One region of the Mesorhizobium sp. M1399 genome, then DNA from elsewhere that is predicted to be linked to it. Evidence: riboswitches for the same ligand, from Rfam matches in the RefSeq annotation. Region 1 holds a riboswitch; the other holds the start of a gene.
The links. Region 1 has a riboswitch for S-adenosylmethionine ahead of NKH05_RS17825 (O-succinylhomoserine sulfhydrylase). Riboswitches for the same ligand answer to the same signal wherever they lie in the genome.
Positions count from the first base shown of each region.

Region 1 (15,273 bases):
TTCGAGGAAAGTCGGCCCTTCGCCGATGATCTTCTTGTCCTCCTTGCCGATGACGTCGAGGTCACGGCCGTCATAGGGAAGTGACAGGAGAATGCGCTGCATGACCGCCAGCCGTGCGCGCCGTTTGTCGTTCGCCCGCACAATGATCCAGGGCGCGAACTCCTTGTGCGTGCGTTCGACCATCAGGTCGCGCGCCTTGGTGTAGTCGTCCCATTTGGTGATGCCGGCGATGTCGATCGGCGAAAACTTCCAGCTCTTCAGCGGGCTCCAGCGACGGTCATGGAATCGCTCAAGCTGCGTTTCCCTGCCGATGTTCAGCCAGAATTTGAAGAAATAGATGCCCTCGTTGCGGATCATCCGCTCGAAATGCGGAACCTCGTCCAGAAATTGCTCGTGCTGCGCGGGCGTGCAGAATCCCATCACCGGTTCAACGCCGGCGCGGTTGTACCAGGAGCGGTCAAAGGTGACGAATTCGCCCGACGTCGGGAAGTGGTCGACGTAGCGCTGGAAGTACCATTGTCCAAGCTCAGTGGGTGTTGGCTTGGTCAGCGCCACGTTGCGCGCCGTCCGAGGGTTCAGATACTGGCGCAAAACGAAGATCGTGCCGCCCTTGCCGGCGGCGTCGCGTCCCTCGAACAGCGACATCACCCGCTTGCCCGTCGACTGTAGCCACGCCTGCGCCTTGACCAGCTCGATCTGCAGCTGCTCGAGCCTCTCGTCATACCCCTCGCTCTTCATCTTCTTGTCGTAGGGATAGCCGCCGGCGGTCAGCTTGCGGTCCTCGACCCAGTCCGGAAGAGTGGGGGCCTCGATGTCGAACTCCCGCTCCTTGCCGTCGATCATGATCTTCAACGGCCCCGACGAACCTGTAGCGGGGCCTTCCTTGGCGTTTTTCATCGAGACGAACCTTTCCAGCTTCCGGACTCATGCTATTGGGAGCCTCCATGCCGGTCCAGCAGGAAGTTCTTGAGGTGGCCGCAGACGGAGCGCAGGCGACGGAGCGCAAATGGCCGACATCGGCACAGAGCGGAAAGGCAGGGCGCAAGCCGTCGCCATGCGGCTGTGGAACAGCCGCTGGCTGCTGGCGGCCGGCTTCGTTGCAGTTCTGATGGTCTATGGTTTTGCCGGCATATCCGGCTATGTGGTGCTGCTGGCAGGCGCCGTGCTGGTTGCCGCTGCGATGCTGCCGGCCGGCGTCGCGCATCAATCGACCGAAAATGCCGCGGCCATCGAGGCGAGCGGCCTGCAACGGCTTTCCGGCGAATATCTCGCGGCGGCGGTTGCCGATCCGCTGGTCATTTTCGATCGCTCCGCCGCCATCGTCCATGCCAACGCCGCCGCCTTTGCAGCCTTTGGTGGGATTGCCCCCGGCGTATCGCTGTCGCTGAAATTCCGCGCGCCGGAAATGCAGGCCTTGCTGGATAATATCTTGTCGGGCAACGTCGCTTCGGACAGCGTCGACTACATCGAGAAGCTGCCGGTCGAACGAGCTTATCGGGTGAGCGCGTCTTCTGTCGGCCACGCCACGGATCTCTACGTGCTGGTGTTCAAGGACCAGAGCGAGGCGCGCCGGATCGACAGAATGCGCGCCGACTTCATTGCCAATGCCAGCCACGAGTTGCGCACGCCTCTCGCCTCGATCGCTGGCTTCATCGAGACGCTGCGCGGGCCGGCCCGCAACGACCCCGCGGCACGCGAGCAGTTCCTGCAGATCATGCAGAACCAGACCAGCCGCATGGCGCGCCTCATCGACGACCTTCTGTCGCTGTCACGCCTGGAGATGAAGCCCTATCTCAAGCCGGGAACCGAGGTCGATCTGCGCCAGGCCATCGACAGCGTCATCGATTCGCTTGGGCCGCTGGCCAAGGAAAGCGGCGTCGTCATCGAGCGGGATTTCGCGCAAGGGCCGCTCGACGTGCCCGGCGATCGCGACGAGCTTTTCCAGGTTTTTGAAAACCTGCTAGAAAACGCCTGCAAATACGGTCAGTCCGGTGGACGCGTCGTGGTGTCGATCACGCGCGGCGACAGCGATCCCGAGCCGGGCATCGACGTCACCATCAGGGATTTCGGCCCCGGCATCCCCGAAGAACATATCCCGCGCATCACCGAGCGCTTCTACCGCGTCGATGTCGAGAACAGCCGGACCCAAAAGGGCACCGGCCTTGGCCTGTCCATCGTCAAGCATATCCTAACCCGCCACAACGCCAGACTCTCCATCAGGTCGGAGGTCGGCAAGGGCGCGGCGTTCACGGTCCATTTGCCGGCTCGCTGACGCCGTACTATCTACCACATGATGGGCCGTTTCTTTTTTCTGTCATCCGGCTAGCGTATCAGCGGGGATTCGAGCGAACGACTCAACCAGAAGATCCGGGAAGGCATTCGTCCATGCAGTCCGTGCACATCGTCAGCGCCTATGACGAGGAGCTGAAATATCTGTCGAAGCGCATCGCGGCGATGGGCGGGCATGCCGAGCGCATGGTCGAGCAGGCAGTAGCGGCGCTGGTCAATGCGAATCCGGGGCTCGCCCAGAAAGTCATTCGAGACGACCTGGTTCTGGATGAGGGGCAGCGTGAGATCGACGACAAGGCGATCATCATCATCGCCAAGCGCCAGCCGATGGCGACGGATCTGCGCGAGATCGTCGGCGCGATCCGCATCTCGGCGGACCTCGAACGGGTGGGCGACCTCGGCAAGAACATCGCCAAGCGGGTGGTTGCCGTCGCCGACGGGCGCCAGCCGAACAGCCTGTTCCGCGGCCTCGAGGCTTTGGCCAATCTGGCACTGACCCAGCTCAAGGAAGTGCTCGACGTCTACGCGTCGCGGTCGGTGGAGAAAATCGGTTTCGTGCGCGACCGCGACGACCAGATCGATGCCATGTACACCTCGCTGTTTCGCGAGTTGTTGACCTACATGATGGAAGACCCACGCAACATCACGCCCTGCACGCATCTCCTGTTTTGCGCCAAGAACATCGAGCGCATCGGCGACCACGCCACCAACATCGCCGAGACGATCTACTATATCGTCACCGGCGATCAGATGCCGGCCGATCGCCCGAAGGGCGACAAGACGGATAAGATAATTCTTCCCGCAACGCTGCCTGCGAAGTGAGTTCTCGAAACAAAACGTGGTGGCCGCTAGAGTTGCCACTTGGTGGAGTGGCTCTCAAATCCGAAAAGCAGCTCCCCTGCTGCTCCACACTAATGCGAATTTCGGATTCGCCACCTGAGAGCAAATTGCGCTAAGCTTTCGACGCGCCGACTTCTCAGTTCCGCGATGAAAGCCTGCCTTCAGGAGGCTGGGATGGAATATGTCCGCGAGTTTGCTCCCGCGCCGCCGATGTCGGGCATAATCGCTTGCGGCGTCTATACGGCTGGGCGGCGCATCGCCGACATACCGATCGAGGAAGCCGGCGAATGGGCCGGGAAGCCGGGCCATGTCGTCTGGATCGGACTGCTGGAGCCCGACCGCAATTTATTGCTGCGCGTCCAGGCGCAATTCCATCTGCACGAGTTGGCGATCGAGGACGCCGAGCATCCGCACCAACGGCCGAAGATCGAGCAATATGGTGATGCCCTGTTCATCGTTGCCCGCACGGCGCAGCTGATCGACAGCCGTGTCACCTTCGGCGAGACGCATCTGTTCGTCGGCGCTGGCTACATTGTCAGCGTCAGGCATGGCCCGTCGACCTCCTACGCCGCCGTTCGCCAGCACTGGGAAAGCTGTCCGCATTCCCTCGCCAAGGGCGAGGATTTCGTCCTCTACGCCATTCTCGATTTCATCGTCGACAACTACATGCCGGTGCTCGAGCAGATCGAAAACGAGGTCGAGGCGATCGAGGACAAGGTTCTGCTGAAGCCGATGACCGGCTCCGACATCGAGCGGCTTTACATGCTGCGCCGCGATCTCTTGCGCCTGCGTAATGCGGCCCTGCCGCTGGTGGAGGTCTGCCGGCGGCTGACCAGCGCCGATCTGCCGCAAATCCATACAGCCATGCACCCGCTGTTTCGCGACGTCACCGACCACATCCGCACGGTCCAGGAAAAGATCGACAGCCTGCGTGAGGTTCTCGCCTTCGCCTTCGAGGCGAGCCTTCTGGTCGGCCAGAGTCAGGAGACGGCGATCTCCAAGAAGCTTGCCTCATGGGCCGCCATCTTGGCCGTGCCGACAGCATTCGCCGGCATCTACGGCATGAATTTCAGCGACATGCCGGAACTGAGGATGGAATATGGCTACCCGGCCGTACTGGCGGCAATCGCCCTGATCTGCACGTTTCTTTACTGGCGGTTTCGCAAGAATGGGTGGCTTTGAAGAGAGGTGAATAGTGAATAGGGCTAAATGGGAGCCTTGCTTCTTACGCCAGGCTCAAGCCGCCACCATTCACCTGCTCCGCCGCCGCTCCGACGCCGGCTGGAACGCCACCCGGGCGTGGTACTTGCAGTAGGGTCCGGTTTCGGCGGCGTCGTTGCCGCAGAAATGGAAGTCTTCCGAAAGCGGATCGCCATTCGGCCACTTGCAGGTGCGCTCGTTCAGCTCGACGAGTTGCAGATGCCGGGAGATCGGCACGACGACGTTTTCGACCGGGCGGATATAGTGGCGCGACACCGGTTCGGCATCGAACTGCGCCTTGAGCGCGGTCGCACCGATCGACATCGACGTGGTGGCATGGCGCGTGGCGCTTGCTGCCCGCGACACCGATTTCTGGATCGTCGATCCCTGTACCGTCTTCTTCTGGCGTGCCGGTGATGCGGTTGTGCGTCCGCGGCCGGACAGTTTCAGCCGGTGCACTTTGCCGATGACCGCATTGCGGCTGACCCCACCAAGCTGTGCGGCGATCTGGCTGGCGCTGAGACCCTCCGACCACAATTTTCTGAGAAGTTCGACTCGCTCGTCAGTCCAGTTCATGAGACCGCGCTCCTGCTGAAAAGTGCGGCAATCGGAATCCATTCCCGACCCGGCTTCTGCCGGGCAGACACCACATATATCGGGTGATTAGGTCCGCCGCACGAAATCTAGTTATTTCTCTACTACAATTACCTTATGCGCTGACTCGGTGACAAGAGTCCCAAGGCCAACACGAATCGGTTTTTTCGGTTTTCCCCAACTTGCCCGGTCGCTTATGAGCCGGCATTGTGCTGGGGGGCTTGCCGCACGTCCTTGCGCGACCTTTTCGTTGACTTCACGGCCGAAAAACACGATAAGCCACAAGGGCCGCCGCTTTGGCGGCTTTTTGATTTTCCGGTTCCGGAGACGCATATAATGAGCGGTTCGGCGCTTTTCGAGACCTTTGTTCGCGCACCCCTGGCTTTCGACCACGGTGAAGGCACCTGGCTGGTCACCGACAAGGGCGAGCGATATCTCGATTTCGCAGGCGGCATCGCCGTGAATTCATTGGGCTACAGCCATCCGCATCTGGTCGCGGCCCTCACTGAACAGGCCGCCAAGCTCTGGCACGTCTCCAATCTGTACGAGATTCCGGGACAGAGCCGGCTCGGCGAGCGGCTGGCCGACGCCAGCTTCGCCGACAAGGTGTTCTTCACCAATTCCGGCGCAGAGGCGCTTGAATGCGCCATCAAGACGGCGCGGCGCTATCACTTCATCAAGGGCCATCCCGAGCGCTTCCGCACCATCAGCTTCGAAGGCGCCTTCCATGGCCGCACCCTGGCGACCATCGCCGCCGGCGGCCAGTACAAATATCTGGAAGGTTTCGGCCCCAAGGTCGACGGCTTCGACCAAGTCGGCTTCGACGACATCGACGCCGCCGAAAAGGCGATCACGCCTGAAACCGCGGCGATCCTGATCGAGCCGGTGCAAGGTGAGGGCGGCATCAGGCAAGTGCCGTCGCAATCGCTGAAGCGGCTCAGGCAGCTCTGCGATCAGCACGGACTGCTCTTGATTTTCGACGAGGTCCAATGCGGCGTCGGCCGCACCGGAAAGCTGTTCGCGCATGAGTGGGCGGGTGTCACACCCGACCTCATGGCGGTGGCCAAGGGCATCGGCGGCGGCTTCCCGATGGGCGCCTGCCTCGCCACCGACGAGGCAGCGGCCGGCATGACCGCCGGCGTGCACGGCACCACCTTCGGCGGCAATCCGCTGGCCATGGCGGTCGGCAACGCCGTGCTCGACGTGGTGCTGGAAGACGGCTTTCTCGATGACGTCCGGCGCAAGGCGCTGCTCTTGAAACAGGGGCTGGCCGGTGTCGCCGACGAATTTCCGGACGTTATCGAAAGCATCAGGGGCACCGGCCTGATGCTCGGCCTTAAATGCGCGATGCCCAACACCAAGGTTACGGTGGCACTGCGCGACCAGCATCTCTTGACGGTTCCGGCCGGCGACAACGTTATCCGTCTGTTGCCGCCTCTCACCGTCACCGATGCCGAGATCCACGAGGGGCTCGAGCGCATTCGTGCCGGCGCCAAGAGCCTGGCGGATGCCATCGTCGCTGCCGCCGCGAAGTAATCCTGGAATTCCTGATGTCCCTTCGCCACTTCACCGATCTTTCCGCCGTTTCCGAAGGCGATCTGCGCTTCATGCTCGACGACGCAGCTGTGCGAAAGGCGAGGCTCAAGGCCGGCGAACGCACCAAGCCGCTCGAAGGCAAGGTGCTGGCGATGATCTTCGACAAGCCCTCGACGCGCACGCGCGTGTCGTTCGACGTCGGCATGCGGCAGTTGGGTGGCGAGACGATCATGCTGACTGGCACCGAGATGCAACTTGGCCGTTCCGAGACTATTGCAGACACGGCCAAGGTGCTGTCGCGCTATGTCGATGCCATCATGATCCGCACCACCTCGCATGACCGGCTGCTGGAACTGACGGAAAACGCTACGGTGCCCGTCATCAACGGGCTGACCGACGAAACCCATCCCTGCCAGTTGATGGCCGACATCATGACCTTCGAAGAGCACCGCGGTCCGGTGGCCGGCAAGACGATCGCCTGGACCGGCGACGGCAATAATGTCCTGCATTCTTTACTGGAGGCCTCTGCGCGGTTCCGCTTCAAGCTGAACGTCGCCGTGCCCGAAGGCAGCGAACCGGCTCAGAGGCATGTCGACTGGTCGAAGGCCAATGGCGGCAAGCTGAAATTCACTCGTTCGCCCGAGGAGGCCGTTCACGAGGCCGACTGCATCGTCACCGACTGCTGGGTCTCGATGGGTCAGGAGCACCGTGCGCGCGGCCACAATGTCTTCTTGCCCTATCAGGTCAACGCGGCCCTGATGGCGAAAGCCAAGCCGGACGCGCTGTTCATGCACTGTCTGCCGGCGCATCGCGGTGAGGAGGTTACCGACGAGGTCATCGATGGGCCGCATTCGGTGGTGTTCGACGAGGCCGAGAACCGGCTCCACGCCCAGAAGGCGGTTTTGGCCTGGTGCCTGGGCGCTTGATCCGGGCCGCCTTGATCCGGGAGTTCGTGGTGCCTATCTCAGGCGCATCACGCAAATCGAGCGCGTCTCGTCGCATGCGCCCCGGAGGGCGGCATCGCCGCGCCCCGGAGCTTTGTCATGTTGGAAACTCGTCAATTGGCTGAACATCAACCCAAGCTCGGCGAGTTCGGCTACGCCGGCGACGACCATGTCGTGCCGTTTGAGGTCGGCCCGCTCGACGTGCGCGGCCGTACCGTCCAGCTCGGGCCGATGCTCGACGCTATTCTCAGCCGCCACGAGTATCCCGAGCCGGTGGCACGACTACTGGCCGAAGCCTGTGTGCTGACCGTCCTGCTCGGAACTTCGTTGAAGTTCGAGGGCAAGTTCATTCTGCAGACCCGCACCGACGGGCCGGTCGATATGCTGGTCGCGGATTTCTCCACGCCGCACGCGCTGCGCGCCTATGCCCGCTTCGATGCCGACCGGCTGGAGGCTTTGACGGCTGCCGGCGAGACGTCGCCGCAGACGCTGCTCGGCAGCGGCGTCCTGGCGCTGACAATCGACCAGGGCGCCCACACGCAACGCTACCAGGGCATCGTCCAGCTCGACGGCGTCACGCTGGAAGAAGCCGCACGCACCTATTTCCGCCAATCGGAGCAGATTCCGACCGACCTACGGCTTTCGGTGGCCAAGCTTCTGACGCCCGGCGTCGGCGGTGCCCGCGAGCAATGGCGCGCCGGTGGCCTGCTGGCACAATTCCTGCCGCAGTCGCCGGAACGCATGCGCGTACCCGACCTTCCCGGGGGCGACGGCGATCCGCGTGAGGAAATCCACGACCCGACCGACAATTCCTGGCAGGAACTGCTGGCGCTGCTTGGTACTATTGAACCGACCGAGCTGATCGATCCGACTATCGGCGCCGAGCGGCTGCTTTACCGGCTGTTCCACGAGCATGGTGTCCGCGTCTTCGGCGGCGTGCCGGTCGCCGACCAGTGCTCATGCTCGAGGGAGAAGATCCGCGGCATCCTCGAGGGTTTTTCCGCCGAGGAGATCAGAGACAGCACCGAGGATGGTAGCATTCACGTCGCCTGCGAATTCTGCTCGAAGCAATATGACTTCGACCCGGCGGAATTTGCAGCGGCTCAATAACGAGCGTCAGTGCGGCTGCCTTCGCAGAACTTGGGTTCCTCGCCCCGCAAGGCGGGAAGAGGAATCAAAGTGAACGTCAATTGACGGTGCGCCGCGTGCCTGGCAAATCGAGTGAGAAGGCGGGGATGGCGACGTCGAAGGTCTCGCCCCGCTTGTTGCGCATTGTGTAGTGCCCGACCATGATGCCGGACGGGGTCGAGAGCGGGCATCCAGACGTATACTGATAGCTGTCGCCGGGGTTGAGTCCGGGTTGCTCGCCGACGACCCCGGGGCCGCGCACTTCCTCGACCTTGCCGGTGCCGTCGGTAATGTGCCAGTAGCGCGACAGAAGCTGCACGAACTCGTCCGACCGATTGTCGATGGTCACCTGGTAGCCCCAGACATAGCGGTTTTGCGGCGGGTCGGAATGATCCTCCAGATAGAACGGCCTGACCTGCACTTCGATGTTGCGGGTGACGGCGCTGTACATGAACTGCTCCAAAGCAATGTAGACGGAACTTTCGACGCTCAGCGCAGTTTGATCAACGATGCGCGTCATCTCCTTGCCCGACTCAAGCGCAGGTGCCGAAAAACAATGTCATTTAAGTGACACATGACAATGATGGTGTGCAGGCTTGTGCCGGGCGACTCGGTGTTCTGTCGAATTGTTGAAAACGGCCGTCATGCGGCCAGCATTTCTGGAGTGACCAGATCTCGATGGAACCGACATTCGCAGCCGCCCTCTTTTCCATAGCTCTCCTTCTTTCAAATCTCGCCAGCATCCTGTTAGCTTCGCTGAAGCTGAAGCGAGCAGCTAGGATCGCATCGCCGGCCGCCACCGTGCCACCGGTATCGATCGTCGTCCCGGCGCGCGGCGTCGAGCCGTTTACCGAGGAGACGCTGGAGCGCGCCTTCTCACTCGACTGGCCGCGCTACGAACTCATCTTCTGCGTCGCCCATGCCGACGACCCCGTGGTCAAGTCGATCACCACTGCAATGGCGCGTTTTCCGGCTATACGCGCCCGGCTGCTCGTCGGCGACGACCGCATCAGCGGCAATCCGAAACTCAACAATTGCGTGAAGGGTTGGGAAGCGGCGCTTTATCGCTGGGTCATCCTTGCCGATTCCAACGTGCTTATGCCGAGCGATTATGTCCAGCAGCTGATGGCGGCATGGCGGCCCGACACCGGCCTCGTCTGCTCGACGCCGATCGGCTCGCGGCCTGAAGGGTTTTGGGGGGAGGTCGAATGCGCCTTTCTCAACACACTGCAGGCACGCTGGCAGTACGCTGGAGAGGCGCTCGGCCTTGGCTTCGCCCAGGGCAAGAGCATGTTGTGGAACAAGCCGATGCTTGACGCCAATGGCGGCATCCGCGCACCGGCCGCCGAGATCGCCGAGGACGCCGCCGCGACCAAGCTGGTCAACCGGCTCGGACTTCGCGTCAATCTTGTCGCTTCGCCCTTCGAACAGCCGCTCGGCCGGCGCACGCTTGGCGAGATCTGGTCTCGGCAGGCGCGTTGGGCGCGGCTGCGCCGCGTCACCTTCGCGCTGTTCTTCGCCCCCGAGATCCTGATCGGCGCGGCGCCGCCGCTGCTGCTTGCGCTGATCGCGGCGGCTGACGCCGGCGTCAGCCTGCCGGCAACCGCCATCGCCGTGCTGGTCGCGGCCTACCTGCCGGAATGTGCCTTGGCCTGGGTCAAAGGATGGCACCTGTCGCTGCGCACCATCCTGGCGATGATGGTTCGCGACTGCATGCTGCCGGCGATATGGGCGCGCGGCTGGCTGAGCGGCGCCGTCGACTGGCGCGGCAACGTTATGACCATCCAGACCAAGGCCGTCGCGGAGCTGGAAGAGACCCCGTCCGGCGCCTGATCGGCGCCCCCCGCTCACCTCTGTTCGGTCAGCCCTATCCGGCGGCTCTCAGCGCTTGCTCGATATCTTCGAGCAGATCGTCGGTATCTTCCAGGCCGACGGAAAGCCTGAGCGTGCCCGGCCCGATGCCGAGCTCGGCGCGGGCCTCATCGGTCAAGTTCTTGTGTGTGGTCGTCGCCGGATGGGTGATCAGGCTCTTGGCGTCGCCGAGATTGTTGGAAATCAGCACGATGTCGAGCGCGTTCTGGAAAGCAAAGGCCGCCTGCTTGCCGCCCTTCACATCCAGGCAGATCAGCGTTGAGCCGCCCGACATCTGCTTCTTGACCACGGCCGCTTGCGGGTGGTCGGCACGGCCGGGATAGATGACACGGGCGATTTGCGGGCGCTCGGCGAGGAAATCCGCTATGCGGCCGGCACTTTCCGTCTGCTGGCGTACGCGCAGCGGCAGCGTCTCCAGGCCTTTCAGCAGGGTCCAGGCATTGAAGGGCGAGAGGCTGGGGCCGGTGTGGCGGAAATAGTCATGCAGGTTCTCGTCGATCCATTTTTTGTCCGACAAGATAACGCCTCCAAGGCAGCGCCCTTGGCCGTCAATATGCTTGGTGGCCGAATAGACGACGATATGGGCGCCGAGCTGCAAGGGTTTCTGCTGCAAGGGCGTGGCGAAGACATTGTCGACGATCAGCCTGGCGCCGATCGAGTTGGCAAGTGCCGCGACGGCGGCGATGTCGACCACCTCCAGCGTTGGGTTGGTCGGGCTTTCCAGGAAGAACAGTTTGGTGTTCGGCTTGACCGCCTGTTCCCAATTGGCGATGTCAGTGCCATCGACCAGCGTTGCCTCGATGCCGTATTTCGGCGCCAGCGTCTCGACCACCCAGCGGCAGGAGCCGAACAGTGCGCGCGCCGCCACGACATGGTCGCCCGCCTTGGCGCTGCACAGCAGCGCTGCCGTCACCGCCGCCATGCCGGACGCCGTAGCGCGCGCGTCCTCGGCGCCTTCCAGCGCGCACATACGCTTTTCGAACATGTCGACCGTCGGATTGGCATAGCGCGAATAGATGAAGCCCGGCTCCTCCCCCTTGAAGCGGGCTTCCGCCGCTTGCGCCGTCTCGTAGACATAGCCTTGGGTGAGATACATCGCCTCGGAGGTCTCGCCGAAGCCGGAACGCAGCGTCCCGGCGTGCACGAGTGCGGTCTGAGGCTTCCAGTCGCGCTTCTTGGTCATCATTCTATCCAAACACCAAAATTGGTCCAAACAACAAAAAACCGGTCGCGAAAGTCGCAACCGGTCCATATGGCCTTGCGGCCCGACGGTCCTTTAGCGACTTGTTTAACGTGGCTGCAAGCCGACCGGCCAAATCACCACGGGATAACGAGCTTTAGACCCGCGCCGCGCTTGCGTCAATTGCCGGCATGATTAAGAGGGTTGTACCAAGCAGGTGCCAAAGGCGTCCACGGTCGGACCTGCGACAGAACAAGACCTCGCCCGGCGTTCGAACGGAGCCAGACCCTTGCGGCAGACAGGCATTCTTCCCGATCAGGATATTTCCGCGCTGTTCCAGACGGGCGCGCTGAAATCGCCGCGCATGTTAGATGCCGATCAGATCCAGCCGGCCAGCCTTGACCTCAGGCTCGGCGACAAGGCCTGGCGGGTGCGTGCTTCCTTCTTGCCCGGTCCGGACCACAGGGTTGTCGACAAGCTCGACCGGCTGAAGCTGCACGAGATCAACCTCGCCGAAGGTGCCGTGCTGGAAACCGGCTGCGTCTACATCGTGCCGCTGCTCGAAAGCCTGGCGCTGCCCGCTCATATTTCGGCTTCGGCCAACCCGAAAAGCTCGACCGGACGGCTCGATATCTTCACTCGGGTAATGACCGACCGCGGCCACGAGTTCGACAAGATCGCCGCCGGTTATGAAGGCCCGCTCTATCTGGAGGTCAGCCCGCGCACCTTCCCGATCGTTGTACGCACCGGCTCGCGGCTGTCGCAGATCAGGTTCCGCACCGGCAATGCGCTTTTGTCGGAAAGCGAACTGCACGACCTGCATCGCGCCGAGATGCTGGTCGCCACCGAACCACCCAACATCTCAGGCGGTGGCATCGCGCTGTCGATCGACCTCGACGGCGACAAGGATGGGCTGGTCGGCTATCGCGGCAAGCACCACACCGGCCTGGTCGACGTCGACAAGCGCGCCGCGCAGGATGTCGTCGATTTCTGGGAGCCGCTCTACAAGAGCGGTGCCGGCGAGCTGGTGCTCGATCCGGACGAATTCTACATCCTGGTGTCGCGCGAGGCGGTGCATGTGCCGCCGCTCTACGCCGCCGAAATGACGCCCTTCGATCCGTTGGTCGGCGAGTTCCGCGTCCATTATGCCGGTTTCTTCGACCCCGGTTTCGGCCATTCGGCGTCGGGCGGCACCGGCAGCCGGGCGGTGCTCGAGGTGCGCAGCCACGAAGTGCCGTTCATTCTCGATCATGGCCAGATCGTCGGACGGTTGGTCTACGAGCACATGCTGAAACGGCCGCAAGCGCTCTACGGCACCGATCTCGGTTCGAACTATCAGGCGCAAGGCCTAAAACTGTCCAAGCATTTCCGCGCCGCGCGCTGAGCTTCCCCTCACTTTGCGGCCTATGCCGGCTCAAAGCGTCTTCACCGCCACCTTCACCGGCTGCTCGATTTCGAGCGGGTTGCGCAGAGGCAGGCCGAAATCCTTCGCCTCGATCTCGAATACGTCGCCGGGCTCGGTCCTGATGCCGTCGGCGAAGGACAGCGTCGCCGTGCCGAACATGTGCACATGTACGTCGCCCGGCTGGCGGAAGGCCGAGTATTTGAAGTGGTGATGCTCGAGATTGCCAATGGTGTGCGACATGTTCGCTTCACCCGACAGGAACGGCTTTTCCCAAAGCAGCTTGCCGTGGCGCAGGATGCGTGAAGCGCCGCGAATGTCGGACGGCAGGTCGCCGATCAGGATCTCCGGCCCGAACGAGGCGTTGCGCAGTTTCGAATGGGCGAGGAAGAGATAATTCACGCGCTCGGTGACGTGGTCGGAAAACTCGTTCGACAGCGTGAAGCCGACGCGGAACGGGGCGCCGTCGTCGCCGATCACATAGATTCCGGCGATTTCCGGCTCCTCGCCGGCATCCTGGGCGAAGGCGGGCGACATGAGCGCCGCGCCGGGCGCCACTGCCATGGTACCGTTACCCTTGTAGAACCATTCGGGCTGCACGCCGATCTGGCCCTTCGCCGGCTTGCCGCCCTCCAGCCCCATGCGGAACATCTTCATGGAATCGGTCAGCTGTTCCTCGCCGCCATCGCTGAGCTTCTTGTGCATGGAATCGCGGGTCGCGGCGGAGCCGAGATGCGTCAGCCCGGTGCCGGTGAGATGGAGATGCGCCGGATCGGGATGGTTGATCGGCGACAGCAGCCGTCCCTTCTTGTAGGCTGCGTCGAGATCGACGGTTTCGCCGAAGCCCTTGCGCTCGATCAGGGCGACAAGCCCGGTGCCGGTGCGCGCGGCTTCCATCGCCAGCGAATAGACGCTGCGAGCGCCGTTGATGACGCGGGTCTTGCCGCCGTTGCGGGCAACGACGCGGATCGTCTCGGCGTCGTCGAGGATCTGTGAGATCAGCATGGTAACCCTCTCTGAATTGCGGCCTGCCTTCTTGGCAAACCCTGCCCGGCGCGGCTCGGACCCTGTCCACGCCGCGGTTGAAATTCTTCGTCCGGATTGCGCTCGCGGGTCAGGTCCCTCGGGGGACTTCTTCGCGCCGCCCGGCAGCGCCGCGATGTGACCCGTATGCCTCCTGGTTGCCTCTCAAGCCTTGTTCTTGTTGTAGACGTCGAAGACGACAGCGCCGAGCAGCACCAGGCCTTTGACCACCTGCTGCCAATCGACATTGACGCCCATGATCGACATGCCGTTGTTCATGACGCCCATGATGAAACCGCCGACCACCGCGCCGATGACCTGGCCGACGCCGCCCATCGCCGAAGCGCCACCAATGAACACCGCGGCGATGACGTCGAGTTCGCTGCCGAGGCCCGCCGCAGGCACCGCCTGCCCCAGGCGCGCCGCGATAATCAGGCCGCCGAGTGCCGACAGCACGCCCATGTTGATGAACACCATCAACGTCAGCCGTTCGGTCTTGATGCCCGATAGCTGGGCTGCCTTGGCATTGCCGCCCATCGCATAGATGCGGCGTCCGATCGTCATGCGTTTGGTAACGAAGACGAACAACGCGATCAGCACGCCCATCACCATGAGAACGATGGGCAGGCCCCTATAGGTGGCGAATTGGTAGACCAGAAACAGTGCCAGCCCGCTGATCACCAGGGTCTTGACGACGAACAGCGAGAAAGGCTCGGCTTCGTAGCCATGCCGCTCGCGGGTGCGCCGCGCCCTGAGCCCGAAATAGGCATAGGCGAGCACGGCGGCGAGGCCGATCACGATAGTCGTCAGGTGCAGCGTCAGGCCGCTGCCGACAATGGTTTTGCCGGCGGCGTTCACGGTCGGTGGTATCAGCGTCAATGGGCCGATCAGGTCCGGAATGAAGCCGGAACTCAGCGCCTTGAAGCCGACTGGAAGCGGCCCCACGGAAGACCCGCCACCCAGCAGCGCCTGACAGATGCCGCGGAAGATCAGCATGCCCGCCAACGTGACGATAAAGCTCGGTATTCGGTGATAGGCAATCCAGTAGCCTTGTGCCGCGCCGATCGCGCCACCCACGATCAGGCAGATGATCGACACCACCAGCGGATTGCTCAATGGGCCAAGCGGCCAGATAACCATCATCATCGCCGCCAGTGCGCCGATGAAGCCGGCGACTGAGCCGACGCTGAGATCGATATGGCCCGAAACGATCACCAGAAGCATGCCCAGCGCCATCACGATGATGAAGCTGTTCTGCTGCACGA
Region 1 is NZ_JAMYKZ010000009.1:211,689-226,961, forward strand. Features, by position in the region: gene ppk2 (polyphosphate kinase 2) at 1-897, opposite strand, end outside; gene NKH05_RS17780 (ATP-binding protein) at 1,007-2,272, shown strand; gene phoU (phosphate signaling complex protein PhoU) at 2,386-3,111, shown strand; gene NKH05_RS17790 (magnesium and cobalt transport protein CorA) at 3,304-4,311, shown strand; gene NKH05_RS17795 (GcrA family cell cycle regulator) at 4,381-4,905, opposite strand; gene NKH05_RS17800 (aspartate aminotransferase family protein) at 5,260-6,459, shown strand; gene argF (ornithine carbamoyltransferase) at 6,474-7,385, shown strand; gene NKH05_RS17810 (Hsp33 family molecular chaperone) at 7,503-8,513, shown strand; gene apaG (Co2+/Mg2+ efflux facilitator ApaG/CorD) at 8,590-8,982, opposite strand; gene NKH05_RS17820 (ceramide glucosyltransferase) at 9,210-10,364, shown strand; gene NKH05_RS17825 (O-succinylhomoserine sulfhydrylase) at 10,399-11,589, opposite strand; SAM riboswitch at 11,660-11,737, opposite strand; gene NKH05_RS17830 (2'-deoxycytidine 5'-triphosphate deaminase) at 11,873-12,967, shown strand; gene araD1 (AraD1 family protein) at 12,998-13,990, opposite strand; gene mmsB (multiple monosaccharide ABC transporter permease) at 14,174-15,273, opposite strand, start outside.

Region 2 (15,273 bases), on a different contig from region 1:
GTGTGCGGCCTGGCCAGTGGCTGGCTGTCACGGCCGGCTATTCGTCGATTTCGACAATGGTGATGCAGTTCGCCCAACGACGCGGCATCAACGTCATCGCTCTGGTGCGGCGCTCGCACCAAAGCTTCGATCTGAAGACGCTTGGCGTCGCCGCCATTCTTGACCTTTCGGACTTGAAGGCAGGTATCCGGGAAGCTGTGATGGATATCACCGGTGGCGCCGGATTGAACGGGATTATCGACAATGTCGGCGGACCTGTCAGCGGCGAATTGATCCGCACCCTGGCGCTCGGCGGGCAGATGGTGATCAATGGCGGCATGAGTGCCGAGCGCTTCGAACTTCACAATTTCGATGTGTTGCTGAGCGGCGTCGAGATCAGGGCGAATATCTATCGCTACTTCTTTTCGCCGCCGGTCGAAGCCGAACGACCTGTGCTACGCGAGATCATCGACATCTTCGGCCAGCCCGGCTTCCACGTTCCTGTCGGCGGTCTCCGCCCGTTGACCGAGTTCAAGCTCGCCGTGGCAAACAGCCTGGATCGCGCCGATCTTGGCAAACAGATTTTCAGGATGTAGCCCGGACCACGACGCCGCAAGCATCATGGTCAACGACCAAAGAAGCTACGTCGCGACCCGTCTTGTCACCTCTTCCAGCCAGCGATCGCTTATACCCAGTGCTTCGAGGTGCTCCAGCGTGCTGAGCACGTAATCCTCATTCCTCCCCGACTGGCCGACGGCGCCGCGAACGACGGCTGCTGCCTCGGCGGCGTCGAGCGCACCGGCATATTGCTCATGGCTGCGGTCCACGACATAGGCGATGGCTTCGACCGTCTCGCCCCCATCCGTTTCACGCTTGTCGAGGCGAACGCTGAGCACACGCTCGAGATAGACGTTGGTGACCAGCTCGCGTTCGCGCAGATAGGTGATGACCTCGTTGCGCAGCTCGCCTGGAACCCGGAACGCCAGCCCGATGCAGGAGCCGCCGCGGTCGAGGCCGAGCACCAGGCCCGGCCGTTCGCGCGAGCCGCGATGCACGAAAGAATAGACGCAGAGCGAACGGCGATAGCCATGCAGGCGGGCACGCCGCGTCTCGACATGTGCGAATCCCGGCCGCCAGATCAGTGAGCCGTAGCCAAAAACCCAAAAATCGCCCATATCGCCAAGCCTGATTGTGACGAACCACCCCACCGGTGGTGTTTCAGTCCGTCTACCTGTTGTTGCCGAAAGCGACAGCCCGCCCGTGTCACCCGCGTTAACGAAAGCCGCAGCATGACGTCAAGTGACGAGCGCCCGCCGCCCAGCCAACGTCGCCGCCTGTTGTGGCTTGCCGCTTTCATCCTCGTGCTGTTCGGCATCTACAGCGCCGGCTGGTTCTACCTGGCGGATCTGGTCGAGAGCGCAACCGAAAGGGCGGTCGCCGATCTCGACGACAACGGCATCAAGGCCGACTGCGCCAATCTTGCGGTCAGCGGCTATCCCTTCACCTTCACCCTTTCCTGCGACAGTCTGGCTTACGAGGACGACAGCCGCAACGTCGCTGCATCGACAGGCAAAATCAACGCCGCCACGCAGATCACGCGGCTTCTGTCGCCTGCCGCCGAGTTCAGGGGGCCGCTCAGGACCTCTGTTCCCGGCATGACGCCGCTGTGGATCGACTGGGATGATCTGCGGGCCGACATGAAGCTGTCCTGGCCGCTGCCGGGGCGCCTCTCGCTGCAGGCAGAAGGCCTGTCCGGCCAGACCGATCCGGCGGACGACACCGATCCTGTCTCGCTGTTCAGCGCCGGAACCGCCACCGGACAATTGCGCCCAAACGGCCAGGACATCGACTATGCCGGCAATTTCACCGATCTCGAAATCGACGCAGAGGCCATCGGCGGGCGCGTCTTGCCGCCACTCGACGGCAGCGGCGACGTGACATTGAAGAACGGTGTGACGCTGATCAAGGCAAATCCGAAGAGCCTGCGCGGCCAGGCGGTCGAAATCCGCGAGCTCGATCTGTCGTCCGGAACTGCGCGCATCACCGTTTCCGGACCGCTGTCGGTCGACAATGATGGTCTCATAAATGCCGACCTGATGATCAAGCTCAATGATCCGAAGGCCGTGGCGGCAATCCTCGCCACCGCCATCCCCGAGCAGAAGAAAGAAATCCAGACCGGCTTCGCCGGACTGGCGCTGCTCGGCAACGCACCGTCGATGCCGCTGAAGATCGTCAAGGGCAAGGCCTCGCTCGGCTTCATCCCGCTCGGCAAGATCAAGCCGCTCGACTAGAGCAATTCCAGGAAATTGTGAACGGTTTTCCGTCCGGATTGCGTCAAACAAAAAGATAGACCGGTTCGGCGTTTCCGTGAAACGATGAACCGTTCTGGGGCGGTACGGCCTGCGATCGGCTTGCCGCGGCTTATCCCTTCGGCGGGTGTTCGACTGCCTGGCGGCCGAAATCCGGTACGTCGATGTCCTGGCCGGCCTCGATAATCGAGCGGCGGACAGCGCGGGTGCGGGTGAACAGGTCGAACAGCTTTTCGCCGTCGCCCCAGCGGATCGCCCGCTGCAGCGAGGATAGATCTTCCGAGAACCGCGCCAGCATTTCGAGGATGGCGTCCTTGTTGTGCAGGCAGACGTCGCGCCACATGGTCGGGTCGGACGCCGCGAGACGGGTGAAGTCGCGAAAGCCGGAAGCCGAGTATTTGATGACCTCGGACTTGGTCACCGACTCCAAATCGTCGGCGGTACCGACGATGTTATAGGCGATGATGTGCGGCAGGTGCGAAACGATGGCCAGCGTCATGTCGTGATGCTGCGGGTCCATCGTGTCGATGTTGGAGCCGCAGCGGCGCCAGAATTCCGAGAGCTTTTCCAGCGCCACGGGATCGGTGCCGGCCAGCGGCGTGAAAATGCACCAGCGGTTCTCGAACAGTTCGGCAAAACCGGCATCCGGTCCCGATTTTTCGGTGCCGGCCAAAGGATGGCCGGGGATGAAGTGCACGCCATCAGGCACATGCGGCTGCATCTGCGCGATCACCGATGCCTTGGTCGAGCCGACATCGGTGAGGATGGCGCCCTTCTTCAGCGCCGGTGCGATCTCCTGGGCGACCGTGCCTGAAGAGCCGACCGGCACCGAAACGATGACCAGATCGGCATCGCGAACCGCTTCTTTCGCATCTGTCGTGTAGGTGTCGCCAAGGCCGAGTTGGCTCGCCCGCTCCAGCGTCGCTTCGCTGCGCGTCGAAATGGCGACTTGACCGGCAAGTCCCTCGCGGCGGATGACGCGGGCCAGCGACGAACCGATCAGGCCGATGCCGACCAGCGCGATCTTTTCGAACATCGGTGAGGTCATGGTGCCCTAGCTTTTCAGGAATGTCGCGAGTGCTGCGACAACGCCGCGATTGGCCTCTTCGGTGCCGATGCTCATGCGCAGCGCGTTGGGAAAACCGTAGCCGGAAACGCGCCGCAATATGTAGCCGCGCGCACTGAGGTAGTCGTCGGCGGCCGCCGCCGAATGCTTTTTGTCTTCGGGAAAGTGGATCAGGATGAAATTGCCGACGCTCGGGGTCACCCGCAGCCCGAGCCCGGTCAATTGCTCGCTCAGCCAGGCCAGCCAGGTCTCGTTATGCGCGACGCTGCGCTCGATATGAGCGCGGTCGCGGATCGCCGCGATGCCGGCCTCGATCGCCGTCGCATTGACGTTGAAAGGCCCGCGCACGCGGTTGATCGCGTCGATGACGTGCATTGGCGCATAGATCCAGCCGATCCGCGCGCCACCGAGGCCCAATTTCGAGAAGGTGCGGGTCATGACCACGTTTTCCGCGCTGCCCACCAACTCGACGCCGGCTTCATAGTCGTTGCGCCGGACATATTCGGCGTAGGCGGCATCCAGCACCAGAAGCACGTTTCGCGGCAGGCCGGCATGCAGGCGGCGCACCTCCTGGAACGGCACGTAAGTGCCGGTCGGGTTGTTCGGATTGGCAAGGAAGATGATCCTGGTACGCGGCGTCACCGCGGCGAGGATCGCATCGATGTCGGCGCGTTCATCGGTCTCCTTGACCGTTACCGGGACGGCACCGGCCGACTGTATGTAGATCTTGTAGACCATGAAGCCGTGTTCGGTGATGATGGCTTCATCGCCGGGCGCGAGGTAGGTCTGCGCAAGCAGGCCCAGGATCTCGTCGGAACCGTTGGAGCAGACGATGTTCGCCGGATTGAGCCCATGCACCTCGGCGATCGCCTCCCGCAGGCGCCTGGCGCTGCCGTCGGGATAGACCGCGAGCTTGTCGGCGACCGCGCGCGCGGCCTCTATCGCCTTTGGCGAAGGACCGAGCGGGTTCTCGTTCGCCGACAGTTTGTAGACTTTGGCGACACCTTCCGGCGCCGCGCTCTTGCCGGGCACATAGGCTTCGATGTCCATGATGCCGGCGCGGGGCGTTGGACGTGTCTGATCCGGTGTCTGGCTCATTCCATGAAATCCGTCGAGGATGCCTCCATCCGGAGGCCGCAGCGGAAATACAAGCCGTGGCCAGGAATGTCGAGGGGCGGCAATTCGGGATCAAGAACTTGCCGTTGACGAAGCCATGCGTCAGTCCTAGAAGAGCATCGACAGTTCCGTGGTGATTTGGCCGGTCGGCTTGCAGCCACGTTAAACAACTTGCTAAAGGGCCGTTTGCATCTTGTAACCGGCTTTGCGAAGGCATGGCCGGTTTTTGTTGCCCAGACCGGTGGACAACTAAAGCCCGGGCAAGGAGATGTGATGGTCGCTTTGCGCGCTCGAAAAACCAACAACGAGGCCGACCAGCCGTCGAGCCCAGTGTTGCGTTTCGGCGCCGACAAGCCGCTCAAGCTCGACGCCGGCACGCTGCTGTCGCCGTTCCAGATCGCCTACCAAACCTATGGCACGCTCAACGACGCGCGCTCCAACGCCATCCTCGTCTGCCATGCGCTGACCGGCGACCAGCATGTCGCCAACACCAATCCGGTGACCGGCAAGCCGGGCTGGTGGGAAGTGCTGATCGGCCCCGGCAAGATCATCGATACCGACCGTTTCTTCGTCATCTCGTCCAACGTCATCGGCGGCTGCCTCGGTTCCACCGGCCCCGCCTCGACAAATCCCGCAACCGCCAAGCCTTACGGACTCGACCTGCCGATCATCACCATCCGCGACATGGTGCGGGCGCAGCTGATGCTGGTCGAGCATTTCGGCATCGAACAGCTGTTCAGCGTGCTGGGCGGCTCGATGGGCGGCATGCAGGTGCTGCAATGGGCCTCCAGCTATCCCGAGCGCGTCTTCTCGGCCCTGCCGATCGCCACCGGCGCCCGCCATTCCTCGCAGAACATCGCTTTCCACGAGGTCGGCAGGCAAGCGGTGATGGCCGACCCCGACTGGCATGGCGGCAAATATTTCGAGCACGGCAAGCGACCGGAAAAGGGGCTGGCGGTGGCGCGCATGGCCGCCCACATCACTTATCTGTCGGAAGCAGCGCTGCACCGCAAGTTCGGCCGCAACCTGCAGGACCGCGAAGCGTTGACCTTCGGCTTCGATGCCGACTTCCAGATCGAGAGCTATCTGCGCCATCAGGGCATGACCTTCGTCGATCGCTTCGATGCCAACTCCTATCTCTACATGACCCGGGCGATGGACTATTTCGATCTCGCCGCCGACCATGGCGGCCGGCTGGCCGATGCCTTCGCCGGCACCAAGACCCGTTTTTGCCTGGTCTCCTTCACCAGCGACTGGCTGTTCCCGACCGAGGAGAGCCGCTCGGTCGTTCACGCGCTGAACGCGGCCGGCGCCTCGGTATCGTTCGTCGAAATCGAGACCGACCGCGGCCACGACGCCTTCCTGCTCGACGAGCCGGAACTGTTCGCCGCCATCAAAGGCTTCATCGCCTCGGCGGCCCGGGCTAGAGGGCTCGGCGCATGACCTCGAAAAGTTGCACGCTTTTCGGATCAGGACCATGTGCCAGGCATCAGCGCATGACCCTGAAAAGTTGCAGACTTTTCGGATCAGGATCATGCGCCAGGCATCAGCGCATGGCCCCGAAAAGTTGCAGACTTTTCGGGTCAGGACCATGCGCCAGGCAGGAGCCGAGCCAATGAGCGTCAACCGCGCCCAGCGCGTCGACCTCGAAGTCGTCGCCGATCTCATCCCGCCGCAGTCGCGGGTGCTGGACGTCGGTTCCGGCGACGGCCTGCTGCTCGAATTGCTGCAGGCGACCAAGAAGGTCGACGGCCGCGGGCTGGAACTGTCGCAGCGCGGCGTCAACGAATGCGTGGCGCGCGGCCTGTCGGTCATTCAAGGCGATGCCGACAAGGACCTCCAATTCTATCCCGACAAGGGCTTCGACTTTGTCGTCTTGTCGCAGACCTTGCAGGCGACCCGCAATCCGAAGCTGGTGCTCGACGAACTGCTCCGGATCGGCAACCGCGCCATCGTCTCATTCCCCAATTTCGGCCACTGGCGGGTACGCTTTTCGCTGCTCTTCAACGGCCGCATGCCGGTGACCAAGGACCTGCCCTATTACTGGTACGACACCCCCAACATCCATTTCTGCACCATTCGCGATTTCGTCAATCTATGCGACGAGCTGGGCGCGACGGTGGAAAAGGCAACCGCGCTCGACGCCAACGGCCAGCGGATCGGCTTCTCGATGCCGTGGTGGTTCTGGAACTTTTTCGGCCAGCAGGCGGTATTTCTGCTGAAACGATAGGTTAACAGGCAGAAGCAACGAACCTCCGACCTCCGCAAAAAACCATATTTTCAGTTTTCCATTCAATGAAATTGCCCAGCATTCTTTGTTGCTTTAACAGGTCTCAAATGGGTTGGTTTGGGGGAAGCAATGAAGACGCTAGTATTAGCAACAGCTTTGATATCGGCCACTTTGATTTCTGGGTGTACGACATCGAAGACCGATTTCCAGAATGGACAAGTCGCGTTGAGCGGCAGCCCGGCGCTGAAGCGGCAGGCGATCCAGCGGTGCATGACCAAGTTCAAGATGCGGTTCGGCAAGGTTGAAAGGGCAAACCTCGCCGCGCTCATGAACGTCCCGGACGCCGGATTGGAACACACGTTCTGCACGCGATTGATGAACGGCTTCGCGAACGGGAGGATCAACTACTCGGATTATCTGGCTGCATTGTCGCACGGCGACATGTCCAACGCGATCAAGGTGCTGCAGGGGCGGTGAAGCTGCCGATGCAGACGCGATCCAAATTCAGTGTCGCCGGACAGATGGCGGCGCCATAGAAGCCGATCGTAGCCGATCATTGCCCTATTCAAGTACGTCGGTGGCCTTGTGCGGATGCGCAACGCCGTCGACAAGGACCACATCGGACTGAGAATTCTCGGTGCGCAGCGGCAAGATCTCCTGATAGGCGGCCGAGCGGTACCATCCGCGCGCCTGCTGCATGTCTGGAAATTCGATCATGACGAGGTGCCCCGGCCAGGTGTTTTCAACCACGTCCACCTCGCTGCCATGCACAATGAAGCGCCCGCCGAACGGCTCAAGCGTGGCATCGATCTTCTGCAGGTACTCGACGATCGGCGGCCCCGGCGTGACCTGGCGCATATGGGCGACGGCGTAGGCGGTCATGGTGTAACTCCTTGTGGTCGAAAGCCGGACAACCGGCTTGATGGGAGCAGTTTGCCGGGACGTTGCGCGCTGGTCGATTACCCCCGAGGTAATGACACCGAATACAAAACTGGCGCGCCGCTGCCGTCACCTGAAAGATATTTCTGCCTGGCACCGATGATTTCCGCCCACCTGCGCTGTCCTTATCGATGAGCGCGCCTGGATGGTCCGGCGGCCGGGAACAGAGAGGTGATCCATGGGATCGTTGCAAAATCAGAATGTCGTCGTCGTCGGAGGCAGCCGGGGTGTCGGCCGCTCCATTGCGGAGGTCGCCCTCAAGGAGAAAGCGACGGTGCTGGCGGTCGCCCGCGGAAAACAGGCCCTGGCGCAATTTGCCTGGGAGGTCTCCGGCGTGAAGACGCTCGCGATCGATGCGACGGTGGACTCCGCCCCCGATAAGGTCTTCGCCGCGCTTGAGCCGGACGTGCTGGTGATCTGCGCAGGTGCGCTGGCCCCTTCCGCGCCGGTGCATGAACAGAACTGGAAGGCCTTCTCGGCAAATTGGGACACCGACGTCAAGGCGTCGTTCCTGTTTTGCCGGGCTGCTCTGCGCCGTCCGCTCAAGCCGGGAACCCGGATCGTTCTGATCTCCAGCGGCGCGGCCTTGAGCGGTGGGCCACCCAATGCCGGCGGCTATGCCGGCGCAAAACGCATGCAGATGTTCCTGGCCGGTCATAGCCAGAAGGAGTCGGACCGGCTTGGCCTCGGCCTGCGCTTCATGGCGCTCGCGCCGATGCGGATCATGCCGGAGACCGGCGTGGGCAAGGCCGGCGTCGACAGCATCGCGGCCTATATGGGCATCCAGCCGGCGGACTTCATCGCCGCCATGACCGACATGCAGACGCCGGCCGATGTCGGACGGGCGGTGGTCGCACTCGCCACCGGCCAGCCGCAAGGCAGTTCCTTCATGGTGAGCGGGAGCGGGCTTGCCCCGGCCGCCTGAGGCGCGCGTAATGCAAACCTGACCCGGAACCCGAAAGTAGCATGACAGACGCTCAACCACCTCTGGAACCGGCACGCCAGCCGATCCTCGATCGGCTGGCCTTCGAGAAGGTCACGGCCGCGCATCGCCGCGAGCTCAAGCTGCATTGCTATCGCATGATGGGTTCGCTGCACGAGGCCGACGACCTCGTCCAGGACACGTTGCTTCGCGCCTGGCGCGCAAGGTCGGAGTTCGACGGGCGGGGTTCGGTTCGCGGTTGGCTCTATATGATCGCGACCAATGCTTGCCTTAACGCCATCAAGGCGAGGTCGAGGGCGCGTCGCATTCTCCGGGAACCCGGACGGCCGCCGTCGCACGGGGCGGCCATAGGCGGGCCCGTAGCTGACGTCGCGTGGCTGGAGCCCTACCCCGACGCCGAGCTTCCAGACATTGCCGGCAGCGAGCCAGGTCCGGAAGCCCGTTACGAGAGCCGCGAGGCCGTCCAGCTCGCCTTCGTCGCCGCTATCCAGGATCTGCCGCCCAGGCAGCGCGCCGCGCTGCTGCTTGCCGACGTCCTGGGATGGTCGGCCGTCGAGACGGCGCGTTTGCTGGGCGGATCGACGGCTTCGATCAACAGCGCGTTGCAGCGCGCCCGCGCAACGCTGGCGGCGCGCTATCCTGGCGGACGGCCGGCCAGCCGATCACGGCCCAACGCCGAAGAAGGCCTGCTGCTCGAACGTTACATGCAGGCCTGGCAGGCCGCCAATCTCGAAGGTTTGATCGAGCTCCTGCGTGAGGACGCCATCTATACCATGCCGCCTTGGCGCGAATGGTATCAAGGCCGCGAAGCGATCCGCGGTTTCTTCGAGACCGTCTGGCCGAGGTTCGGCGGCTTCCGCACGCTGGCCACCGCGGCCAATGGCCAACCGGCGGTCGGGGTCTATTCCCGCAGCCACGATGACCCGGCGTGGCGGGCCCATTCCCTGCATGTGTTCGAGCCAGCCGAGGGCGGGATCGCTTCCTTGACGATCTTCATAGGGCCGCTCGGCCCCAGCCTGTTCCCGGCCTTCGGCCTGCCACCGGCCTAGCTTACCCCCTAGCAAGCCTTACCGGTCGAGTTCCGGGAAATACGGGTCGGAGAAAAACCGCCGGTCGCGCTCGCCTTGCAGGCAGTCGATCGGTGCGTCGGTGCGGATCGTCCTCGGATCCTCCTTGGGATACTCGACGCCGCTGACCTCGAGGATCAGTTTGCGGCGAGTGGCGGTGGCGAATTCGGAAACCGCGTAGATCGGTAGCACGAACGAGCCCGGTCCGCCGGTGACGCATTCGGCATAATACCGGTCGAGATGGCTGAAGGTCGGTGACGGGCTGATCAGGATCGGCAACCCGTTGATGACGATGCCCTTCGCCAGCGCCGCATCGCGTGCCGTTGTGACCGGCAAGCCGGTGTTGTTTGGGCCATCGCCAGAGACGTCGATGACGCGGCGTTTGGCCACGAAGGCCGTGCCATCGAAAAGCTCGGCGCCGAAGGCCACGGCACCGGAAATAGAGGTGCCGCGAAAGCTCCTGAACGGGCGGGCCGCGATCTTGTCGGCGAAAGCGTTGGCGCTCTCCTTGCTGTCGATGACGTGCCAGGCAATGACCGCATCGTCGCGGATGGTGCCGGCCCATTCGAAATAGGCGATGGCGATGCGGCCGGAAGGGCCGGTACGCACGGCATTGATGAAGTCGGGATGTCGCAGCGCCGCGACATAGCCGGCGCGCTGCAGGGCAAACTCCCTTTCATCCATCGACTGCGAGATGTCGACGGCCAGCACCAGCTCGACGTCGACGGCAATGGCATTGGCGGGCGCGGCCACAGGTGCTGCCGGGGCACAGGCAAGGCAGGCGAGCAGGGCGAGAGCGTCAAGCATGGCCGATCGGAACGTTCCCATCTGAAACGATCGCGATAGTTTTTCGCCGCGATCGCGGCGAAATAAAGCTTGGCTTCTATTTCTTTCGGCGAGCCGAGGCGATAATCGGGGGCGGTTCGATGGCGCCTGCCCTGACACGGGCCGGCTTGAGGGGCGGTTGGCCGGCATCCTTGACGATGGTCAACGCTCGCGGGAAGAAGCGGGTATTGTGCTGGCCGCGGCCGATATTGAGGATCGCGGCGTCGGGAAGGCGCTTGTCCAGCATCGACAGCACTTGCCTCAGCGTCGCGCCGTCGAACGCGTCCAGCGCCTCGTCGATGATCACCCATTTCGGCCGTCGCAAGGCGAGCCTGGCAAAGGCCAGCAGACGCTGCTCGTCGTCGCTGAGCTCACGCTCCCAGCGCGCCGAGTGATCGAGCGAGGACGACAGGCGTTGCAGCCCGACATCGGCCAGCACCTCCGAAATCTCGGCATCGCTCGCCTCCGCCGCGCCGTCTGAATGGTTGAGCACCTCGCGCAGCCTGCCGAGCGGGAAATAGGGAGTACGCGGAACGAAGATCGGCGCTTCTCCGGCCGGCATGCCGATCCGGCCGCTGCCCCATGGCCACAGACCGGCAATGGCGCGGAAGAAAAGCGTCTTGCCGGCGCCCGGATCTCCGGTGATCATGACGCGGTCGCCGGCGCGGATTTCGACATGCGGCTCGGCAAGCTTGGTGCATCCGTCCGGCGAGGCAATCTCGAGCTTCTCGAATGTCAGGCTGCCGTCGGGATTTTCGCCGAACGAAATGCGCCTTTCCGTATCGTGCAGCGCGTCGGTGTCGCCGAGCGCGATGCGGAAGTCGGCGACCCGCATCAGCGTGGCGCGCCAATCGGCGATGCCGCCGATATTGTTGATGAACCAGCGCAGCGAGGAATGGACCTGGTTGAAGGCGCCGACCGCCATCATCAAGCCGCCAAAGCTGATATCGCCGGCAAAATAGACCGGGGAAGCGACGAGGATCGGCGCGACGACAGTGATCCAGCCATAGGTGTCGGTTACCCAGGAAAGATTGATCTGGGCGCTGTAGATGCGCCGCATGGCGCCCAGCACCATGCCAAGGTCGAATTCGAGCCGGCGCCTGGCATCGGCCTCGCCATGCGCAAGCGCGATGGCATCGACATTCTCGTTGACGCGAACCACCGAGGAGCGCAGTTCCGCCTCACGCGTATAGCGATCGTTGTTGAAGCGGATCAGCGGCCGCCCGACCAGCCAGCTCAACCACGAAGCTGTGCCCGCATAGAGGATCGCCGCCCAGACCATGTAACCGGGTATGGCCAGCGAATGGCCGCCTATGTGGAAGACGAAGCCGGAAGACAGCGACCACAAGACGCCAACGAACGAGGCAAGCAGGATGCAGGACTGCAGCAGGCCGATGCCGAGACCGGTCGAAAGGTCGGAGAGATGCCCGGCATCCTGCTGCAGGCGCTGGTCGGGATTGACGCCGATGGCGCCGGCATGGGTCAGCCGGAAGGCACGCGCCGGCCGCATCCATTCGCCGATCAGGTCGAGCGTCAGCGCCTCGCGCAGCTTCAGGCGAAGCATCTGGTCGAGCCAGGTCTGGCTGACATTGAGCACCACAAGCCCGCCGGCGATGCCGGCGAAGACCAGAAGCTGATGCAGGAAAGCCGGCATGTCGCGCCGCGCCAGCGCGTCGTAGAAAGGCTGGTTCCAGCGATTGAGCAGAACCTGCCCGATCGAGCTCGCCACGATGACGGCGACGATGCCGATCGCTGCCCAAAGCAATTGTTTTCGCACTGGCGAGGTGGTCAGCGCCAATTTGATTGTTGCCAGCTGCTCACGCAGGCTGCTGGCTTCGATCGACGTGGCAAGCTTCTGGGCGCTGGGCTCGACATCCGGATGATCAGCCATGAGTGGATCCTTGCATTCGGAAGCGGTGCTAAACCCCGGTCATAGGATCGACCGCATATGCCTTCAATCGGGCAGCGAACCCGTCCGCGACAGATAGGTGAGAAAAAGCCTGCGTCGGATCACGAACGCGTCATCCTGGCGACGCCGGACGTTCGGCCCCCGACAGCCGGCCAAGCGTCGGCGCGCCATGCGGCGAGAGAACCGGCACGAAGACGCGGCGGGAGGCGCGCTGCGCCACCGGGACGCCCTGATAGAGCCGCTTCTGCGCCTCGACAACGATGACGCCCGAAAAGATCGGCCAGAAGCGCCGGCCGGCACGCTCCAGCACATTGTGGAACTGCATCATGAAACGTCGCGGCGACGGCGGAAAGAACAGCGCATCGGACCACGCCGCCGGCGTGAAATTCGCTTCGCGCAGCAATTCGGTCAGCTGGCCGCGCGAGAACGGCCGGCCATTGCCGAAAGGCGTATGCTCGAAGCGCGCCCAGACGCCGCGCCGGTTGGGCACGACGATGACGACACGGCCGGCCGGCGACAGCACCCGCCAGATCTCGTTCAGCGTCTCGCGCGGGTTCTCGACATGTTCGAGCGAATGGACGAGCAGCATGCGGTCGATACAGGAATCGACCAGCGGCAGCTCCTCGTCGAAGACCAGGGCGGTCGCCGTCGGCCCCGTCGCCGGCCAGACCACCGCGCCCTGCGTCGCCGGCATGAAGGCAAAGACGCGCTCGGCATCGCTGCCGAAGCGCTCCAGCCATGGCAAGGTGTAGCCGAGGCCGACCAGCCGCTCGTTGGGCACAACAGCCCATAGCGAGGACAGCGCCATGGTGATCGAGCGTTCGGCCAGGCGCCCGAGCGTGGTCGAATAGAAGGAACGGAGGTCGACAATATCTGAATGCATGGGCGGAACGGTAGCTTCGAAGCAGTCCAAGTTCAACAAAGGCAGATGACATCGGCTGGCAGGCGCCCTATGTCTGCGCCTGTAAACGGAGAGATATGATGCCGGTCGAGATCGAACAATTCATGTGCCGCAGCGACAATTTCGGCGTGCTGGTGCATGACCCCAAAAGCGGCCAGACGGCGCTCATCGACGCACCAGAAGAGGCGCCGATCCTGGCCGCCATCAAGCGCACCGGCTGGACACCGACGATGATCCTGACCACCCACCACCATCTCGACCACGTCGAGGCCAATCTGGCGCTGAAGGAGCTTTTCAAGCTGCGCATCGTCGGGCCGGAAGCCGAAAAGGCAAAGATTCCCGGCATCGACGAAACCGTCGAGCAAGGCTCGGTCGTCCACCTCGGCGATGAGCGGATCGAGGTCATCGCCACACCCGGCCACACCGCAGGCCATGTCACCTATCACCTGCCGGCGTCAAAAGTGGCATTCGCCGCGGATACGCTGTTTGCGCTCGGCTGTGGGCGGCTGCTCGAATGCAAGCCGCCGGTGATGTACGAATCCCTGAAAAAGCTCGCAGCGCTGCCGGCCGAGACGGTCGTCTATTGCGGACATGAGTATACGCTGGCCAACGCCCGTTTCGCGCTGACCGTCGACCCGACCAATTCGGCGCTGAAAGAGCGTGCCGCCAAGATCGAGGCGCTGCGCGCCGACGGCAAGCCGACGCTGCCGACGACGATCGGCGAGGAACTGTCGACCAATCCGTTCCTGCGCTGGCACGATCCGGCGATCCGCAGGCATCTCGGCCTGGAAAAGGCCTCCGACGCCGAAGTGTTCGCCGAGATCCGCAAGCGCAAGGACAATTTCTGAGCGGCACCAGGAGCTAGGGCATGACCAGTTCCGCCGAAATCATCGCCCTGCTCGGCCTGAAGCCGCATCCGGAAGGCGGCTGGTATGCCGAAACCTTTCGCGACGGCGCGGCAGGCACGCGCGGCCATTCGACGGCGATCTATTTCCTTCTGGAGAAGGACCAATTGTCGGCCTGGCACCGGGTCAAGGACGCGGCCGAGGTTTGGCACTTCTATGACGGTGCGCCGCTGGCGCTGTCGATACATCGAGAAGGCGGTCCCGTCATCGAGGAGATCCTTGGCACGGCGCTTGCCGCAGGCGAGCGGCCGCAGATCGTCGTGCCGGCAGGCTGGTGGCAGTCGGCACGCAGCCTCGGCGAATGGACGCTGGTCGGCTGCACCGTGGCGCCGGGCTTCGATTTCGCCGCCTTCGAATTGGCCGAACCAGGCTGGCTGCCGGGCACGCCGTAGTGGTGAAGACCTGACGCTTGGTACCCAACGACAACAGCCGCTCAGGATGGAAAGCCGTCGTTCAGGTTGTCGCAAGAGTCACTCTCGAACCTCCAAAATTTTGCAACGGAAACTACCCTTGATATTCAGGGGGCGACCAATATGTCCCAACACTTAGGATTTCTGCGAAACTACCCGACGATGATCACTTGGCCGGTGATGGCCCCTTCCACGCTCTTCGCATAGGCGAGCCCCACCCGTTTCGACGAAACGGGCTCGTGACTGGGGAACCACTCGCCATATCTCGGCACGGACACGTCCAGAAGTCCGGGACTCACAACATTGATGCGAAGACCGCGCGGCATCTCGATCGCCGCACCAAGGACAAAACCGCCGAGCGCGCCGTTCGCTGTTGCCGCCCCTGTTCCCATCCGAATGGGATCGCGGTCGAGCACTCCGCTAGTCAGTGTGAACGAGCCGCCATCGCTGACAGTGGCCAACCCTGCCAACACCAGATTGACCTGGCCCATGACCTTATGGCGCAGGCCAAGCATAAACGTCTCTTCGGTGTACTTGCCAAGCGGCCCGAAATGGACATTGCCTGCGGTAGAGATGACGGCATCCACTTTGCCACATTTGGCGTACATGGCATCGAGCGATGCGCGGTCAGCCATATCAACCTGAAAGTCGCCACTAGAGCGGCTGGCCTTGAT
Region 2 is NZ_JAMYKZ010000015.1:72,263-87,535, forward strand. Features, by position in the region: gene NKH05_RS24725 (quinone oxidoreductase family protein) at 1-575, shown strand, start outside; gene NKH05_RS24730 (gamma-glutamylcyclotransferase) at 621-1,154, opposite strand; gene NKH05_RS24735 (DUF2125 domain-containing protein) at 1,269-2,270, shown strand; gene NKH05_RS24740 (prephenate/arogenate dehydrogenase family protein) at 2,401-3,336, opposite strand; gene hisC (histidinol-phosphate transaminase) at 3,343-4,452, opposite strand; SAM riboswitch at 4,591-4,668, shown strand; gene metX (homoserine O-acetyltransferase MetX) at 4,744-5,913, shown strand; gene metW (methionine biosynthesis protein MetW) at 6,086-6,700, shown strand; gene NKH05_RS24760 (hypothetical protein) at 6,763-6,972, opposite strand; gene NKH05_RS24765 (hypothetical protein) at 6,971-7,177, shown strand; gene NKH05_RS24770 (DUF1330 domain-containing protein) at 7,262-7,582, opposite strand; gene NKH05_RS24775 (SDR family NAD(P)-dependent oxidoreductase) at 7,818-8,564, shown strand; gene NKH05_RS24780 (RNA polymerase subunit sigma-70) at 8,606-9,631, shown strand; gene NKH05_RS24785 (DUF1194 domain-containing protein) at 9,650-10,456, opposite strand; gene NKH05_RS24790 (ABC transporter ATP-binding protein/permease) at 10,533-12,365, opposite strand; gene NKH05_RS24795 (class I SAM-dependent methyltransferase) at 12,496-13,266, opposite strand; gene gloB (hydroxyacylglutathione hydrolase) at 13,365-14,132, shown strand; gene NKH05_RS24805 (cupin domain-containing protein) at 14,153-14,581, shown strand; gene NKH05_RS24810 (short chain dehydrogenase) at 14,752-15,273, opposite strand, start outside.
Region 2: it holds a riboswitch for S-adenosylmethionine, as region 1 does, so the genes downstream of both, metX (homoserine O-acetyltransferase MetX) here and NKH05_RS17825 (O-succinylhomoserine sulfhydrylase) in region 1, are expected to answer to the same signal.